DNA from 2 places in the Methylobacterium sp. PvR107 genome. Region 1 is predicted to be linked to the other one. Evidence: riboswitches for the same ligand, from Rfam matches in the RefSeq annotation. Region 1 holds a riboswitch; the other holds the start of a gene.
The links. A riboswitch is a leader RNA that binds a small molecule or an ion and turns the genes downstream of it on or off. The one in region 1 is predicted to bind thiamine pyrophosphate.
Positions count from the first base shown of each region.

Region 2: linked by a shared signal. The riboswitch ahead of thiC (phosphomethylpyrimidine synthase ThiC) and the one ahead of thiO (glycine oxidase ThiO) in region 1 are both predicted to bind thiamine pyrophosphate.

Region 1 is NZ_JAFIBW010000001.1:1,095,380-1,103,946, reverse strand. It holds gene JOE48_RS05090 (adenylate/guanylate cyclase domain-containing protein) at 1-880, shown strand, start outside; gene JOE48_RS05085 (glycosyltransferase) at 1,001-2,161, opposite strand; gene JOE48_RS05080 (glycosyltransferase) at 2,362-3,522, opposite strand; gene JOE48_RS05075 (TIGR02281 family clan AA aspartic protease) at 3,978-4,484, opposite strand; TPP riboswitch at 4,668-4,796, shown strand; gene thiO (glycine oxidase ThiO) at 4,861-6,084, shown strand; gene thiS (sulfur carrier protein ThiS) at 6,081-6,293, shown strand; gene JOE48_RS05060 (thiazole synthase) at 6,296-7,099, shown strand; gene JOE48_RS05055 (thiamine phosphate synthase) at 7,117-7,734, shown strand; gene JOE48_RS05050 (peptidase) at 7,876-8,567, opposite strand, start outside.
Region 2 is NZ_JAFIBW010000001.1:4,602,464-4,611,030, forward strand. It holds gene JOE48_RS21715 (class II glutamine amidotransferase) at 1-638, shown strand, start outside; gene JOE48_RS21720 (hypothetical protein) at 649-987, opposite strand; gene JOE48_RS21725 (TY-Chap domain-containing protein) at 1,098-1,757, shown strand; gene thiC (phosphomethylpyrimidine synthase ThiC) at 1,780-3,666, opposite strand; TPP riboswitch at 3,738-3,843, opposite strand; gene JOE48_RS30460 (hypothetical protein) at 3,956-4,324, shown strand; gene JOE48_RS30465 (hypothetical protein) at 4,345-4,728, shown strand; gene JOE48_RS21740 (restriction endonuclease) at 4,798-5,172, shown strand; gene JOE48_RS21745 (acyltransferase family protein) at 5,280-6,350, shown strand; gene JOE48_RS21750 (pilus assembly protein PilZ) at 6,360-6,614, opposite strand; gene JOE48_RS21755 (hypothetical protein) at 6,727-7,179, opposite strand; gene JOE48_RS21760 (ATP-dependent helicase) at 7,352-7,738, shown strand; gene JOE48_RS21765 (transglycosylase domain-containing protein) at 7,879-8,567, shown strand, end outside.

The DNA.
Region 1 (8,567 bases):
CCTCTCCGAGACGCCGGACGACGCCTACGCGATCATCCCGGACCTGAAGGCCGGCGGCTACACCCACTACGTCGTGGCGCCGCTGTTCTTCACCAACGGCACCCGGAACGGCATCACCTTCGCCACCCGCGCGCCGGAGGGCTTCGGCGCGGATGACATCGCGATCCTGCGCTTCGTGATGCCGGCGCTCGCCGCCGTGGTGGAGATGCGCGTCCTGAACAAGCAGCTGGACCACGTCCTGCGGCTCTACGTGGGCGACGAGCCGCACCGCGCGATTCTGGCGGGGGACATCCGACGGGGTCAGGTCACGCGGATCCGCTCGGCGATCCTCTTCGCCGACATGCGCGACTACACCCGAACCACGGCTGACATGACTCCCGAGGAGGCGGTCGGCCTGCTCAACGTGTTCTTCGACTGCCTCGTGCCGCCGATCGAGCGGGAGGGCGGCGAGGTGCTGAAGTATCTCGGAGACGGCCTGCTGGCGATCTTCCGCGAGTCCGGCGACGATCTCGGCGGCGCCGCCAAGGGCGCGCTCACGGCCGCCCAGCACGCCCTCGCGGCCCTCGACGAGGCCAACGCCCTGCACCAGTTCCCGGTCCCGGTGGCCGCCGGCATTGCGCTCCATCACGGCGAGGCGGCCTACGGCAATGTCGGCTCGGGCTCGCGGCTCGACTTCACGGTGATCGGTCGCGACGTGAACCTCGCAAGCCGCCTCGCGCAGCTGAACCGCATCCTCGGCGAGCCGCTGCTGATGTCGAAGCCGTTTGTCGATTTCCTTTGGGGCGATCCGATCCCTCTCGGTGAGCACCAGCTGAACGGCTTCGCGGAGCCCATGGCGGTGTTCCGCCCGAAGTTCCTGCGCCCGCGCAAGCCAAGCTGACGGCCGCGACGCGCCGAGTGGATCGTGCGGGCGAACCGCCCTCTTGAGCGGGCGAAAGGGGCAGCGCCTCCGGGAATCGGCGCGATCTGTACCCGCGTGCGGCGCAGGGTTCCCCGGTCTTCAGAATTGCCAGGCCGGGACGAATTCCGAACGATAGGTTGTCGGCTGGCAACCCCAGGCCGGATCGATCATTCCGGCGAGGGCTTGACGCGCCAGCGCGCTTGTTCGGGAAAGGACATCCCCGGGAACATCCAACTGTTCCAGGATGTCGAGACAGGCAGACAAACAGGCGCGCAGTTGGCCCACGTGAAAGGCGTTGGCGGCGAACTCTTCTCGCAGCCCGTAGCTGTACACCCACGGATGCAGAGAGATCCCTGCCGCCGGCAGTGTCAGGGCGAGCCCCGCTTCGGCGTAACGAAATCCGGCGGCGAACGTCCTTCTCCGCCTGCAAAAGCGGCTGGCGCCGAGCCGCGCCTCCGCCCGCGCCGGACAGATCGGGATCATCCGATCGTACAGAGCCAGTACCGCATCTTCGGGCTCGTCCAATGCCTCCATGAGGTCAGCAGCACAGAGCAAGCCGATGTAGATCTCTTCGTTCCAATATCCCAAATCTGCGCGCTTCAGATAGTATTCTAAAGCTTTCCGAGGCTCGCCGCCGTCTCGGTACGAGTTCGCCAAATAGAAGGTGTACCGAGCGACCATGAAAGGATCGGCCTCGACGGCCAGGGCGCCTTCCAGCACGGCGATGTCTCGCGATTCGGTCCTGACGTCGCGGTGACGTGCCCCATCGTTTCCGCGACGCATTGCGAGCGGCAGGGTCGGCAGACTCGGATGTCCGGGACATTCCAGAAATTCGTGCAGAACGCCGCGGTAACGCCAATCCATCCGGTTGTCGACGAGTTGTGTCCGCCAGTATCGGGTGGGTCCGTCGACGATCTCGAGCATGTATCCGGGCTCAGAAAGCCGGGGCATCACAAACCGCTCCGGATCAATCAACGCGTCATCGGCGTCGATGATCAGCGAATAATCGGCATGCGGACGCGCGAGCGCCAAGGCCTCGGTCCGGTTGAGGGCGAAATCAACCCAGGGCCGCTCCACGAGAGCACCGGGCAGATCGACCAACGCTGCACGGATGACATCCTGGGTGCCATCGGTCGATCCGGTGTCAACGATGACCCAGTGATCGATAAGCGGCCGAACGGAATCTAAGCATCGGTGGATGACATGAGCTTCGTTCCGCACAATCATTGACAGGCAAATCGTCTGACCAAAATTATTCATATCACATCCCGGCCGATCACTTTAAAATTGCGAGGACATAGACGACGAAAGCCGCCGGCTTCACCGCGATCGTGAGAGGAGGCAACGCTGAGACGCTGGAATCGCACGGAAAGACGCGGACCGGATCGACCTAAACTTGCGGGGAGCCTTCGGGACTGTCCGCGGATGCGGCGGAACCGCGTCGACACCGCTTCGTGTGCTCAACCTTGCCAAACAGGCGTGAATTCCGACCTGTAGGCAGAGTGCTGCAACCCCCAGACCGGGTCGAGCATCGTAGCGAGCGCCTGTCGAGACAGCGTGCAGACGCGCGAGCGGACTTCCTCCGGAACGTCCGATCGCTCGAACATATCCAGGCACACGGACAGGCAGACCCGAAATTGTCCTGTGTGATAAGCGTGAAACGCTAATTCATCTCGCAATCCATAAGTATACACCCACGGATTCAAGGCCAGCCCTTCGCTGGGCATTGGCAGCGGCACGCCGGCCTCGGCGTAGCGGTACCCGGCGGCGAAGTTGCCCGAGATCCTGCAATACCGACTGGCGGCGTGGCGCGCCTCTGCTCGCGCCGGACAGACGGAGATTGCACGATCATAGACCGCCAAGATCTCAACCGCGGGCCTGCCCAGGGTTTCCAAGATAAGCCCGGCATTGAGAAGGCTAAGGTAAACCTCTTCTTCCCAATAACCGAGATCAGCACGCTTCAAATAATACGCGAGAGCCTTGGCGACATCGCCCACGTCGCGATAGGATCTCGCCAGATAAAACGTGTAACGTGCGACCATGAACGGGTCGGTCTCGATGGAAAGAGCCTTCTCCATTGTGGTGAGATCGCGATATTCAGACATTTCATCGCGGTGACGCGCACCGTCATCGCCCCGGCGCATCGATACCGGCAGCATCGGCGTGGATGGATTGCCCGCGCATTCCAAAAATTCGTGCACCACACCCCGATAATGCCAATCGAAGCGATTGCTCACCATCTGTATTCGAAAATATTCAGTCTTACCATCAAGAATGGTAAACATGTATCCGGCATCAGCGAGCTTCGGCAAAACGAAGCCTTCGGGAACGATCAGCTCGTCGTCGGCATCGATGATCAGCGTGTAGTCGGCGTGCGGGCGCGCGAGTTTGAGCGCCTCGGTCCGATTGAACGCGAAGTCGACCCACGGTTGCTCGACGAGCCGGCCGGGACGATCGGCCATCGCCGCCCGGATGACGTCCTGCGTCCCGTCCGTCGATCCGGTATCAACAACGATCCAGTAGTCGATGAACGACCGAACCGAATCGAGACAGCGTCGTATGACGTGCGCTTCATTCTTGACGATCATCGACAAACAGACGGTCTGACCGAAAGCGTTCATGGCAATCATATTCGAGATTATGTTTGCGGCCGACAAGACGGCGTGTCCGTTCGTAACATCGAAACAGGCCACAACAAAGCGTCTCGGCGGGTTTCGGAAGCAGGATTTCAGCTTATTTCGACTCAGAATAGAGAGCTATGTTCCATTTTTTGCTCTCATTGCCGAGAGATGTGGTGATGAAGACGGAAAATTAATTCTTCTATAGGGATCTATATTGATCGAAAGGTTGTGCGTTTCCGAGCGCGGCCGCAAAGGAACAAATCGGGCTTCCATGCCGGGTCGAAAGGCGCAGTTCGGCATCCGCGGCGCCGCAGCGATCTGGCTTCCCTCGGACCGGTCCGGGTCGCAGGCAATCGCTTCGAGGAAGGCCCGCGATGGGACGAAGCGGATCCCCGCGACCGGCCTCCGGCTCCGAGGCGTCCGGGCGTGGCACCGGTACGGACCTCGGGGGCGCCTCACCCCCGCAGGGTCATCGTTCCGCCGCTGACGCTGAACTCGCGCAGGCGCTTGAGAAACGACATGCCGAGCAGGCTCAAGCTGAGGCGCCCCCGCGGGATCACCACCGCGTCCACATCCCGCACGGTGATCGAACCGACCTGCAATACGGCGATCCGGATCGGCGCCACTCGGACCGTCCCGTTCGCGGTGTTCCAGACGCGGCTGAAATCGCCCGCGCGGACACGGATTCCGATCCGCTCGGCATCCTCCTCCGAGAAGGCACAGGAACTCGCGCCGGTATCGACCATCATCGACAGGGCGCGACCGTCCATCAGGGCATTCACGAAGAAGTGCCCGTTGCGCCCGGCCTGAAGCGCAACGCCGGCCACCGCTCCGTCGAGAACCGACGCCGTTGCCGCGGCTGAGGCCCGTTCAACTGGATCCGGACGCGTCCGCTCACGCAGCTTCTGGAAAGCCATCGTCGACAGGAAGCCGATCGTGCAGACAACCACGAATGTGCGCACGCTTCCCGCTCCGACCCGACAGAGCTGTGTAGTCTTCGCCCGATCCGTGAAGGGCCGGTGCCCGGCGGCTGGCTTTCGTCCGGCTTGGTATCCGGGTGGTGACTGCGTCCGACGAATGTCCGTCCGTCGGCCGCTGCCGGTCAGCGGCGGGGTTGACCGATGCGGCGCGGGCGACCACATCTGTCCCGTTCCAGGGAGATCCCCGGCAAGGGGCTGAGAAACCGCTGGCACGTCCGTCAGGACCTGCGGCGCGGAAATCCTTTGAACCTGATCCGGCTCATACCGGCGTAGGGATTGGACCGCGGCCGCCCGAAAGGCAGGCCACAGCTTCTCACCGAAGCACAGGGCCCGGTTCCCGCGACGGCAATCCGCGGAGATGCCCGTGCCCCTCGACCGCCCCGCTTCACCGATCGGCCGCCGCCGCAGCCCCGATTGCGGTGTCGCACCCGTGGCTCTGCCGGCGCGGACCGACATCGCCGTCATCGGCGGCGGGCTGATCGGCCTGTCGATTGCGTGGCGGCTCGCCCGGGCGGGCCGCACCGTGACCGTGCTGGAGCGGGACACGATCGGCGCGGGCGCGAGCCTCGCAGCCACCGGCATGCTGGCCCCCGCCGCCGAGCACGAGCCCGGCTCGGATCCGCTCCTGCCGCTCGCCCTGGAGTCGCTCCGGCTCTGGCCCGGATTCCGCGATGCCCTGGAAGCCGAGTCCGGCCGCGCGATCGATTACCGTCCCGATGGCACCCTGGTCCTGGCGGTCGGCCGCGACGAGGTCGAGCGCCTCCGCTTCCGCTTCGATCTGCAGCGCCGCTCCGGGCTCGACGCGATCTGGCTGCCGGGCAGCGAGGTTCGGCGGCTGGAGCCCGGCCTGCGCCCCTCCGTCACCGCCGGGATCCACTGCCCGCTGGACCACCAGGTCGATCCCCGGCTGGTCATGCACGCCCTCACCGAAGCCTGCCGTCGGGCCGGCGTCACCCTGGTGGAGCGGACGCCCGTCACCGCCCTCGACTATTCGGGCGGCCGTGTCGCGGGTATTCGGGCCGGGGATCGCGGCCTCGCGGCGGAGACCGTGGTGCTGGCCTCCGGTGCCTGGAGCGGGGAGGGCGGCCTGCTGCCGGAGGGGCTCGCTCTGCCGGTCCGGCCGCTCAAGGGCCAGTCGCTGGCCCTGCGTACCACGCCGCGCACCGGCACGCTTGGCCGGATGATCTGGACCGAGCAGGTCCACATGGCGCCGAAGAGCGACGGCCAGCTCATCGTCGGCGCCACCGTGGAGGATTGCGGCTTCCGGCCCGGCGTCACCGCGGGCGGCCTCTACGCCTTGCTGGAGGGCGCACGCCGGGTGCTGCCCGGAATCGAAGAGATGGAGGTCGAGGCTGTCTGGAGCGGCTACCGCCCCACCTCGGACGACGACGCGCCGATCCTCGACGTGATCGCCCCCGGTCTCGTCGCCGCCACGGGCCATCACCGCAACGGCTACCTGCTGGCCCCCATCACCGCCGACGCCGTAGCCGGCTTGATACTGGAGGGCGTCCTGCCGGATGTCGCCCGGCCCTTCACCCTGGCGCGGTTCGGCCGCCCCGAGCCCCGGAGGGTCTCGGCATGAAGCTCTTCGTCAACGGCGAGCCGCGCGACTGCGCCGCCGAGACCGTGGACGCCCTGTTCCGTCTCGAGGCGGAGGAAAGCGGGATCGAGAGCCCGCAGGGCGTCGCCATCGCGCTGAACGGCCGGGTGCTGCGCCGTCGGGACTGGGGCGAGACCCCGGTTGCGGAGGGCGACCGCGTCGAGATCGTCCGCGCCATGCAGGGAGGTTGAGCATGGACCAGTTTCTGACGCCGCTGCGCCCGGAGAGCGGGGACGACAGCCTGATCATCGCCGGGGTGAGCCTGTCGTCCCGGCTGTTCATCGGCACCGCCGGCTACCCGACCCAGGCGATCATGCGCGACGCCGTCGAGGCGAGCGGCGCCGACGTGGTCACCGCCTCGATCCGCCGGGTCTCGCTCCAGGGACACGGCTCGGACACGGTGAAGATCTTGAAGGGGAAGCGCTTTCTGCCGAACACCGCCGGCTGCGAGACGGCCCGCGACGCGATCATGACCGCCGAACTCGCCCGCGAGGCGCTCGACACCAACTGGATCAAGGTCGAGGTGATCGGCGACCGGGAGACGCTCTACCCGGACGTCACCGAGTTGCTGGAGGCCTGCCGCCACCTCGTGGACGACGGCTTCGTGGTCCTGCCCTACTGCAACGACGACCCGATCATCTGCCAGCGCCTGGAGGATCTCGGCTGCGCCGCCGTGATGCCGATGGGTTCCCTGATCGGCTCCGGGATGGGCGTCGCCAACCCGGCCAATCTCGAGCTGATCTGCCGCCGTGCGAAGGTGCCGGTGGTGGTCGATGCCGGGATCGGCACCGCTTCGGACGCGGTGATCGCCATGGAACTCGGCGCCTCAGCCTGCCTGATCAACACCGCAATCGCCAAGGCCGACGATCCCGTGCGGATGGCCCGCGCCATGGGCCGGGCCGTGGAGGCCGGGCGCGACGCGCATCTGGCCGGGCGGATCCCCCGCCGCGGCCGGGCCGAGCCGTCGAGCCCGCAGCTCGGCCTCGTCGGCTCGTGACAGCGCTGCCGTCACGGATGCTGGCGGTGACGGACCGGCACGGGCATCCGCGGCCGCTCGTCGAGACCGTGCAGGCGATCCTCGACGGCGGCGGGTGCTGGATCTGGTTCCGGGACAAGGACCTGGAATCGGACGCGCGGCGACGCCTCGGCACGCGCGTGGCCGAGTGCGTGCGGGCCATGAACGGCGTCCTGACGATTGGAGGCGATGTCGCACTGGCGCGCGCCCTCGGTGCCGACGGCGTGCATCTCGGCGGCGGCTCGGGGCGTGCGGCGATCGCTGCGGCGCGGGCCGCGTTGGGCGAGGCTGCGCTGATCGGCGTCTCGGCGCACGCGCCGCGCGAGGCCGCAACCGCCGCGAAGGCCGGCGCCGATTACGTGACCCTCAGCCCGATCTACGCGACCGCGAGCAAGCCCGGCTACGGACCGGCGCTAGGTCTCAAGGGAATCACGGACAGCTGCGGCGCCGGGCTGCCCGTGGTGGCGCTCGGCGGTCTCGGTCCCGAGGCGATCGGGTCCTGTCGCGCGGCAGGCGCGGCGGGTTTCGCCATCATGGGCGGCCTGATGCGCGCCGAGGATCCGGCCGGAGCGACGCGGGCGCTCCTGAAGGCCTGGAGCGCCGCGGAGGCTTCATAAGCTCGGACGATGACCTGAGGGTAACAGATGCCGTCTTTGCGAGCACCGCGAAGCAATCGAGGGACGCGCCAAGTCCGGCGATGACGCGCCGCCCTGGATTGCTTCGCTCAGCTCGCAAAGACGCCCGATGATGGGGCGGCTCTAGGAGTTGGAAGGCCCATAGGGCGGCCGCGGGATGGCCCGGTGCGCGGCCCGAAGCGCCGCCGACCAACGCTCGCGCAGGTCGTGGAAATAGCCCTCGCCGGCCTCGATCCGGTGGTTCACCTCCAGCGTCAGCGCATTCCGACGGGTCAAGGCGATGTCGATCGGCAGGCCGACGCCGAGATTCGACCGCATGGTCGAATCCATCGAGACGAGGCTGACCTTCAGGGCATCGTACAGCTCGGTCGTGTACTTCACCGCCCGGTCCAGGATCGGCTTGCCGTATTTGTGCTCGCCGATCTGGAGGAACGGCGCGTCGGTGCTGCACTCGATGAAGTTGCCCGCCGAGTAGATCAGGTACAGCCGCATCTCGTCGGTTCCGATCTGGCCGCCGAACAGCAGGGAGATCGAGAACCGGATATTGGCGGCCTCGAATCCATCCTTCTCGATCGATCGCACCAGCCGGATCGCCCGGCCGATGAGCTGCGCCGCCTGGAACATCGTCGGCGCCTCGACGAGCTTCTGCGGCGGCTCGCCGTCGTCCTCGCTGGGCACGCCCTCCTGGAGCAGGCTGAGCACCGACTGGGTGATCGAGAGGTTGCCCGCCGAGGCGAGCATCATCACCCGCTCGCCCGGCACGTTGAAATGGTGGAGCTTTCGGTAGGTCGAGATGTCGTCGAGCCCCGCATTGG
Region 2 (8,567 bases), 3.5 Mb from region 1:
CCGCCTGGTCGGACGACAACCTGCGCTACCTGTGCCGCCACCTGCACTCGCACCTGTTCTTCGCGCATGTGCGGGCCGCGACGGGCACGCCGATTACCCGGCCGAACTGCCATCCGTTCGCGTGCGGGCCGTGGCTGTTCATGCACAACGGCTATATCGGCGATTGGAGCCGGCTGCGGCGACCGGTCGAGGCGATGATCCCCGACGAACTCTACCCGTCCCGTGCCGGCACGACGGATTCCGAGGCGATCTTCCTCGGCCTGCTCGGCTGCGGCCTGATGGGGTCCGGTCCGCGCCGCGATCCCGTGGATGCAACGGCGCGCGCGCTCGTTCGGCTGACCGATCTGGCGGGTGAACATCCGTTCCGGTTCACAGCCGCTCTGGCGGACGGACGCGATCTCTACGCGTTCCGATACGCCGCCAACGACAAGGCCAATTCTCTCTACTATCGCGCGTCCGACGGTGGCGTCGTCGTCGCTTCCGAGCCGCTCGATCGCGACCACGGAACGTGGACCTCCGTCTCAGAAAACAGCGTCCTCATCGCCCGGCACAATCAGCGCGTGGAGATCCTTCCGCTGACCGCGTTCGGCCTGCGGGGCAACGCCTCGGACGACGGCCTCCGTCGCCTTCGAGCCTGACCCGGCGGATTCAGGCGACCCGCGACAGGCTGCCGGAATGGGAACTGCGCGTTCCGTGCGCGGAATCGTAGGCGCGATTGCGCAAGGCGGTCTCGCTCGGAAGTTGCTCGATCACGGTACCGGATGAGGGATCGAGCACCTGGAAGACGATCGTGCTGGTGTCCGGATCCTGAATGTAGCGCGCCTTGCCGCCATTGGAGCCGATGTCGAGCTTCACCGCAGGTTCGAGCGGCGCGGTTTCGACCTGCGGTTCAGGCGCCTTCTGGGTCACGGCGGCGGCGGCCGTCGCTCCGAGGGCGTCGAGGCCCTGTGGCCCCGACGACGAGGTGGTCAGCGTGCGGATCTCCATGGCCGGTCTCCTGCGATCCTGTGATCGGAGGATTGAACCGCGCGCCTGCCTAATCATCGGTTAAGGCCGGCGGACGGTCCACCGGACACCTGAGGGCGTTCGGCGATGCGATGAACATCCCGTTACCGCCACGTCACAAATTCGTGCTGCATTCTTCGCGTCGGGCGACTGATCAGGCACCGTTCCGTCGATCGGTGACGGCCGAACGCCTTCCGGCATCGCGTGGCTTCGAGATGCGCAGGGTCTGTTACACACTCGCTTTTGCGGCGACTGCGGCGCTGGCCGCGCCGGATTCCGGAGTCGATCCGGGCGGGCGCACGCTTTTCATCGGCGAACACCGCTGCGCGATCGCGGAGCGGCTCGAGGCCATACACCGACGCGGATCGATCACCGTCTCGCGCGACCGCTTCATCGTCCTAACGCTGCACGCGCACCCGCAGCGTTACGTCCAGTGCATCTTCCAGAACCGGGATATGCAGATGCTCTGCGAGGCAGCCTCGGGCGCCTACGGGCCACCAGGAGGGGACCGCCTGCGGCTGAATGCATCCGCTCTGGCCGCCCTGGCGGCGCTCCACTTCGTTCAGGATGGTCCGCGGGAAAATTTTGCGCGGATCGTGGAGCTGGGAGATCCACCGGACGTCGGGATTGCTGCCGATCTGATGCTCGCGACGTTGCACGATGCCTACGGCGCCCGCCCGGGCGCGGTCCTCGATATCGCGGCCCCGCGTGGCGGAACGCTGGGGCGGGGCTGCGGCACGCCCGGATCCTGAACGGACCGGGCGTGCCGCCATCTCACTCGGCGGCGTCGACGTAGAGCTTGCCACCCTCGGCCAGGAATTCCTCCGACTTCGCCCGCATGCCGGCCTCGGCCTCGGCCTTCGACATCGCGGGCGATGCGCCCACGACCTCGCCGGCCTCCTCCATCGCCAGCACCTCGGCGCGCAGGTCCTGCGTGATCTTCATCGAGCAGAATTTCGGCCCGCACATCGAACAGAAATGCGCGACCTTGTGGGCATCCTTCGGCAGCGTCTCGTCGTGGTAGCGCCGGGCCGTGTCTGGATCGAGCCCAAGGTTGAACTGGTCTTCCCAGCGGAAGTCGAACCGGGCGCGGCTGAGCGCGTCGTCGCGCAGCTGCGCGGCGGGGTGGCCCTTGGCGAGGTCGGCGGCGTGAGCGGCGATCTTGTAGGTGATGACGCCGGTCTTCACGTCGTCCCGGTCGGGCAGGCCGAGATGCTCCTTCGGGGTGACGTAGCAGAGCATCGCGGTGCCGAACCAGCCGATCATGGCGGCGCCGATGCCCGAGGTGATGTGGTCGTAGCCGGGGGCGATGTCGGTGGTCAGCGGGCCGAGGGTGTAGAACGGCGCCTCGCCGCACTCCTTCAGCTGCTTCTCCATGTTGACCTTGATCTTGTGCATCGGCACGTGGCCGGGACCCTCGATCATCACTTGGCAGCCCTTGTCCCAGGCGACCTTGGTCAACTCGCCCAGCGTCTCCAGCTCGCCGAACTGCGCGGCGTCGTTGGCGTCGGCGATCGAGCCGGGGCGCAGGCCGTCGCCCAGCGAGAACGACACGTCGTAGGCCCGCATGATGTCGCAGATCTCGTCGAACCGCTCGTAGAGGAACGATTCCCGGTGCCCGGCGAGGCACCAGCGCGCCATGATCGAGCCGCCGCGCGAGACGATGCCGGTGACGCGCCGGGCGGTCAGCGGCACATGGGCCAGCCGAACGCCGGCATGGATGGTGAAGTAGTCGATGCCCTGCTCGGCCTGCTCGATGAGTGTGTCCTTGAACACCTCCCAGTCGAGCTTGAGCGGATCGCCGCCGACCTTCTCCAGCGCCTGGTAGATCGGCACCGTGCCGATCGGGACCGGGCTGTTGCGGATGATCCACGAGCGGATGTTGTGGATGTTGCGGCCGGTGGACAGGTCCATGACCGTGTCGGCGCCCCAGCGGATCGACCAGACCAACTTCTCGACCTCGTCGGCGGCCGAGGAGGTCACGGCCGAGTTGCCGATATTGGCGTTGATCTTGACCAGGAAGTTCCGGCCGATCGCCATCGGCTCCAGCTCGGTGTGGTTGATGTTGGCCGGGATGATCGCGCGGCCGCGGGCGATCTCGTCCCGAACGAATTCGGGCGTGATGAAGGGCGGGACCGAGGCCCCGAAGCTCTGGCCGTCGGCGAGTGCGGCGTCCGCACCCTCCAGCATCGTCTCGCGGCAGGCATTCTCGCGATGGGCGACGTAGATCATCTCCTCGGTGATGATCCCCGCGCGGGCGAACTCGTACTGCGTCACCATCTGGCCCGGCGCGGCCTTGCGGATGAGCCGCTCGGCGGGACAGGCGGCGACGAGCTTGTCGCCCGCGAAGCCGTTATCCTCCGGCTTGACCGCCCGCGGCGCGACCGCCGCGTAGCCGCGACCGGCGATCCAGGGTTCGCGCACGCCGGGCAGGCCGGCATTGAGGTCGATACGCGCATCCGTCTCGGTGTAGGGCCCCGACGGGTCGTAGACCCGCACCGGAGCCTCTTTGGGATCGGAGAGGGCAATCTCGCGGTAGGGCACGCGGATATCCAGCCTGCCGGCCGGGCTCGCATAGACCTTGCGCGATCCGGTAACCGGACCGGTGGTCACGGCCTCGGGGCTGCCTTTCACGTCCTTGGGGAGAACGGGTGCGTTCATCGTGGGCCTCTCCTCGTTCTGGAGCGGTCCGGTCCACGCGATGGCTGAGAAGAGAGCCGGCCGCGCGACGCGCGACCGCAGGTTCCCGTCCCTCCGCCGGTATGAGCCGGATCAGGTTCAAGGGTCAGGGCAGCGTGCCCAATCTCAGCCCCCTGCAGGGCCCCCCTCGGAACGTTTCAAGACTCGGGCTCGCGGGCCGCTTTGTCAATGCCGGGGGCAATCCGTAAAGAACAGTTGCTCCCGGCCCGTCTCGCGCTCCGGCGAAAGCGGCGCTTTCCCGCCGGCGGATATGCGTCTCCTGATCGGCCTGGTTCTCGCGGCCATTCTCTTCTACGGGCTCGCCCTGGTCGTGCTCGGGCTCAACCAGCGCCGCGTCCTCTATCCGGGCGCCGATCGGTCACCGCGCGCCGGCGTGGCAGTTCCGGATGCGGCCGCGATCGCCCTCGTCACCGAGGACGGCGAGACGCTGCACGCGTTGTGGAAGTCGTCGCAGCCGGGCTGCGGCGTGGTGGTCAGTTTCCACGGCCATGGCTCGAGACCCGAGCCGCAGGGGGCCCGTTTCAGCGATGGTGCCTGGCACCTGGCGTCTGGGGCGTCCTGGCCCCCGCCGATCGCGGCTATCCGGGCTCGACCGGGCAACCGAGCGAGACGGGGCTGATCCGTGACGGAATGGCGGCGGTGGCCGCGCCGGCACCGGGTGCCCCGATCCTGCTTCACGGCCATTCCTTGGGCGCCGCCGTCGCAGTCGCGATCGGCGCGCGCACCTCGTCGCTTGGCTTGTCTCTGGAGGCGCCGTTCGACTCGATGACGGATGCCGTGCGGCGGCATGTCCCGCTGGCCCCATCCCGGCTCCTGCGCGACACCTATCGCTCGGACCGGCGCATCCGCACCGGGACGGCGCCCGTGCTGATCGTTCCCGGACGCCGTGATCCCGTGGTGCCGGCCAAGCTTGCGGTCGCCCTTGCGGCTTCAGCCGGGCCACGAGCCCGGATCGCGGTCATTCCGGGTGACCACGTCTCGATCCTGGGCGTCCGCGATCGCGAGGCCGAGGCGCTGTTTTAAAAACGCCTCGCGCCCGTCTGGGCGCCGGCGGATTTTGAGGGGTAAAAGGGTGAACGGGGGAGGATGTGCGTGGTCGGACGGCGCTCACGGCGTTGGAGTTTCGATGATCCCGATGCATTGGAGACGGTCGCGCGTCCGGATCCGGTCTGCCCGCTCTGCGAGCGACCGATCCCGCCCAGCGCCCGCTCCAGCCTCCATCACCTGACTCCGAAGCTGAAAGGCGGGACGCACCGGGGCACGGTCCGGCTGCACCAGATCTGCCACTCGGCCATCCATGCCCGCTACAGCGAGGCCGAGATCGCCAAGCGCCTCGCCGATGTGGAGGCCCTCAGGGCCGATCCGGAGATCGAGCGGTTCCTGACCTGGGTCCGCGGCAAGCCCGCCGATTTCCACGCCGCGACCCGCACGACCCGCGACCGGCGCGCGGCACGGCGCAAGTCCTGACGCACACCATTTACCGGGCATTCGCCACGTCGACAGCTCGCGCCGGCGCAGAGCCTTGTCGTCAACCGTTCCCGGTTCAGGATCGCCTCGGCTTCGAGGACGGGACGATGGCAGGAACCGGGGATGCGAGCGATCGGCTCGCCTGGGTCGATATCGCCAAGGGCATCTGCATCCTCCTCGTGGTCATGATGCATGCGGTGACCGGCACCGGCGAAGCCATGGGCGGCGAAGGTTTTCTGCATCCGGTCGTGGCCTTCGCGAAGCCGTTCCGGATCCCGGACTTCTTCCTGCTGTCCGGGCTGTTCATGGGCCGGGTGATCGACCGTGACTGGCGTCTGTTCTCCGACCGCCGCGTCGTGCACTTCGCCTACTTTTACCTGCTTTGGCTCGTGATCCAGTCGGTCGCGCGGTACGGCAAGATCGTAGGCGACGGTGGGCCGACCGACTTCGTGGCGCATCTCGCCCATGCGCTGATCGAACCCTATTCCAGCCTGTGGTTCATCTATCTGCTGGCGGTGTTCTCGGTGGTGACCAAGGCGCTCCGCCAGCTGCCTGCGGGCTTGGTGCTGGCGGGCGCTGCCCTGCTGCAGATCGCCGACATCCGCAGCGACTCGACGCTGATCGATGAATTCTGCGCCCGCTATGTCTATTTCCTCGCCGGGTACCTGTTTGCGGGCCGGATCTTCGCGCTGGCCGACACCGCGCACCGCCGGATCGGTCTTGCCCTGTGCGGCCTTGCCGCCTGGGCTGCCCTGGAAGGATGGCTGGCCCTGACCCCCTGGCGCAACCCGGATCATCCCACCTTGGCCAGTCTGCCGCTCGTCAGTCTTGCGCTGGGTGCGGCAGGCGCCCTGGCGATCGTCGTGACCGCCGCGCTGATCGTCCGGTTGGGCGGTCCGGTCGCCGAAGGGATCAGAATCTGCGGCCAGCGCTCGATCGTGATCTATCTCGCCTTCTCGTTGCCTATGGCCGCAACGCGGGAGATTCTCGTGCGCAGCGGTTGGATCGCCGATGTCGGCGTGACGAGCCTGATGGTCATCGCGATGGCGGTGCTGATGCCATTGATCCTCGAGCGGATCGTGCGCGGCACGCCGTTCGATTTCCTGTTCGTGCGACCCCGGCGCTTCGTCTTCGCCACGGCCGGCGCCCGCACCGTGACCGCTCTGCAACCGGGCTGAGGCGCGGGCTCAGCCTTCGACAGGCTCGAAGGTCAGGCCGATCCGGCGGCCTCGCCGCCACGCCACGGCGGCCGGCCGCGGCTCGGCTCCCTCAATCAAGCGCAGCAGGAACGTCGCCGGGACGACCTGGTCGCCCTCGACCTCGATCTGGGCGCCCGTCTCGGTCACATCCCAGACCAGGCAGCCGGCCTCGCCGTGGGCGAGCACCACGCTGCCGATCGTGAAGGCGTTCTTCCGGAAAACGCTGCGGCGATTCTCCGTCATGGCCTCCCACCGATCACGTCAGCCCGTGGAGCCGGGCTTCGCGCGTCACCATGTTGCCAAGCGACGGTTAACAGGCCGGTTGCGCGCGCGGACTGAGTTTCAAGGTCGCAGATCAATCCTCGTCCGGATCGTCCCGATCGCGACGCCGCGACGGTCCGTAATCCGCGTCGTAGGGACGGCGTAGCGGCGGGCGATCGTAGTCGCGACCGTAGCGATAGGTATCGCGGCGCGGCTCGTCGTCCTCGTCAATGCGACTGCGCTCGTTACCGCCGCCGGCGGTGATGCGCGGCGCGTACCAGCAGCTCTTCGGCTGGCCCGGAGCCGGGTCGCCGAAAGTCTGCGTGTTGCACGGAACCGTGCCGCCCTGCGGGAACGGGCGACCGTTGGTCCGGCCCGGCACCCCGTAATACACGTTGGTCGGGTAGGGCATCCGGCAGATTCCGCCCTCCTGGGCGCAGCCGACCAGGTTCACGGTGTCGAGCTGGTAGGCCTGCACGGGCGTCAGGTGCAGCACGGCCGATCCCAACGACAAGGCCCCGAAGGCCACAACGATCCGATGGCGCACGTCCCTGATTCCCCCTGGTTCGTGGTCACGCTGCCGAATAATCCGGATGCCGGCTTCCGGCCAGCGGCGTCGCTCGCTATGCCGTCGCCGGCAGCCATCGACATCGCGCATTGGGCTGTGTGTGGCCGCACCGTCCGGTCTTCATGCGAAGGTGGCGCCTCAGGAGGGCTTGATGAGAGATGCGTCCGCGCAGGAACTTCTGCTGCTCAGCGCACTGCAGGAATGCCGGATCCAACTCACGGCCGCACGCAAGGACGAACAGGCCGGCGCCGCCCTGCGGCACGACCTCGAGGCCGCACTTCATCGCGAGGAGAATCTCAAGAGCGAACTCGTGCTGGAGCGGGAGCGGACGGAGGCCGTCCGCCTCGTCCTTCATGCGCTCACGAAGAGCATCGGGTGGCTCGGTCTGCGCCGACGGCTCTTCCGGTCACGCATCGCCCGCCTCGGCCGCGAGACGCCGGATTCGGGTCCGCAAGCCGTGCGTCACGATGTGCTCCTTACCGAGTCCCGGCGTGTGCTCGGTGTGACGCCTCCCGTTGATCAGGCATCGGGGTCCTGACGCTCTCTCCGGTCGAAGCCGGGAACGGGCGCGGACCGCATCGATAACGGCCCCTTAAACGGCCGCATTTAGCGTGCGGAAACCGCTACGCGTCGCACGGGACCCGCGCGTCGGTTCGGATCAATGCGAAGACGGGATGCATGGCCAAGGGTCGAGGCAGGATTGAGCCGAACTTCGATGTGCCCGAAGGGCGCGTGAGGGATCGCGGCGAACTCGATCTGCGCCTGTCCCGGGAGGACCGTCCCGGGACAGGAGAGCGCGTGGCGAAGCGATCGGGCGGCACGGCGCGGCAGCCGGCCAAGACGGGCGGCCGACCGAAGCGTTCGGGCGGCGCCCGCCGTCGCCGGTCGTGGCTCGGCCGGATCGTCTACGGCACCGTCGTGCTCGGCCTCTGGGCCGTGATCGGTCTGGCCGGACTGATCGCCTACCACGCCTCTCAGTTGCCCCCGATCGACCAGCTCGCCGTACCCAAGCGGCCGCCCAACATCGCCATCTTGGCGAGCGACGGCTCGCTGCTGGCCAACCGCGGCGAGACGGGCGGCCGCGTGGTCTCGATCAAGGAGCTCCCGCCTTATCTCCCCCGCGCCTTCGTGGCGATCGAGGATCGGCGGTTCTACCAGCATTTCGGCGTCGACCCGGTCGGCATCCTGCGCGCCATCGGCCAGAACCTGACCCGGCGCGGCGTCGCCCAGGGCGGATCGACCCTGACGCAGCAACTCGCCAAAAACCTGTTCCTGACGCCCGAGCGCTCCGCCTCGCGCAAGATCCAGGAAGCCATCCTCGCCCTGTGGCTGGAGCACAAGTACACCAAGGACGAGATCCTCGAGCT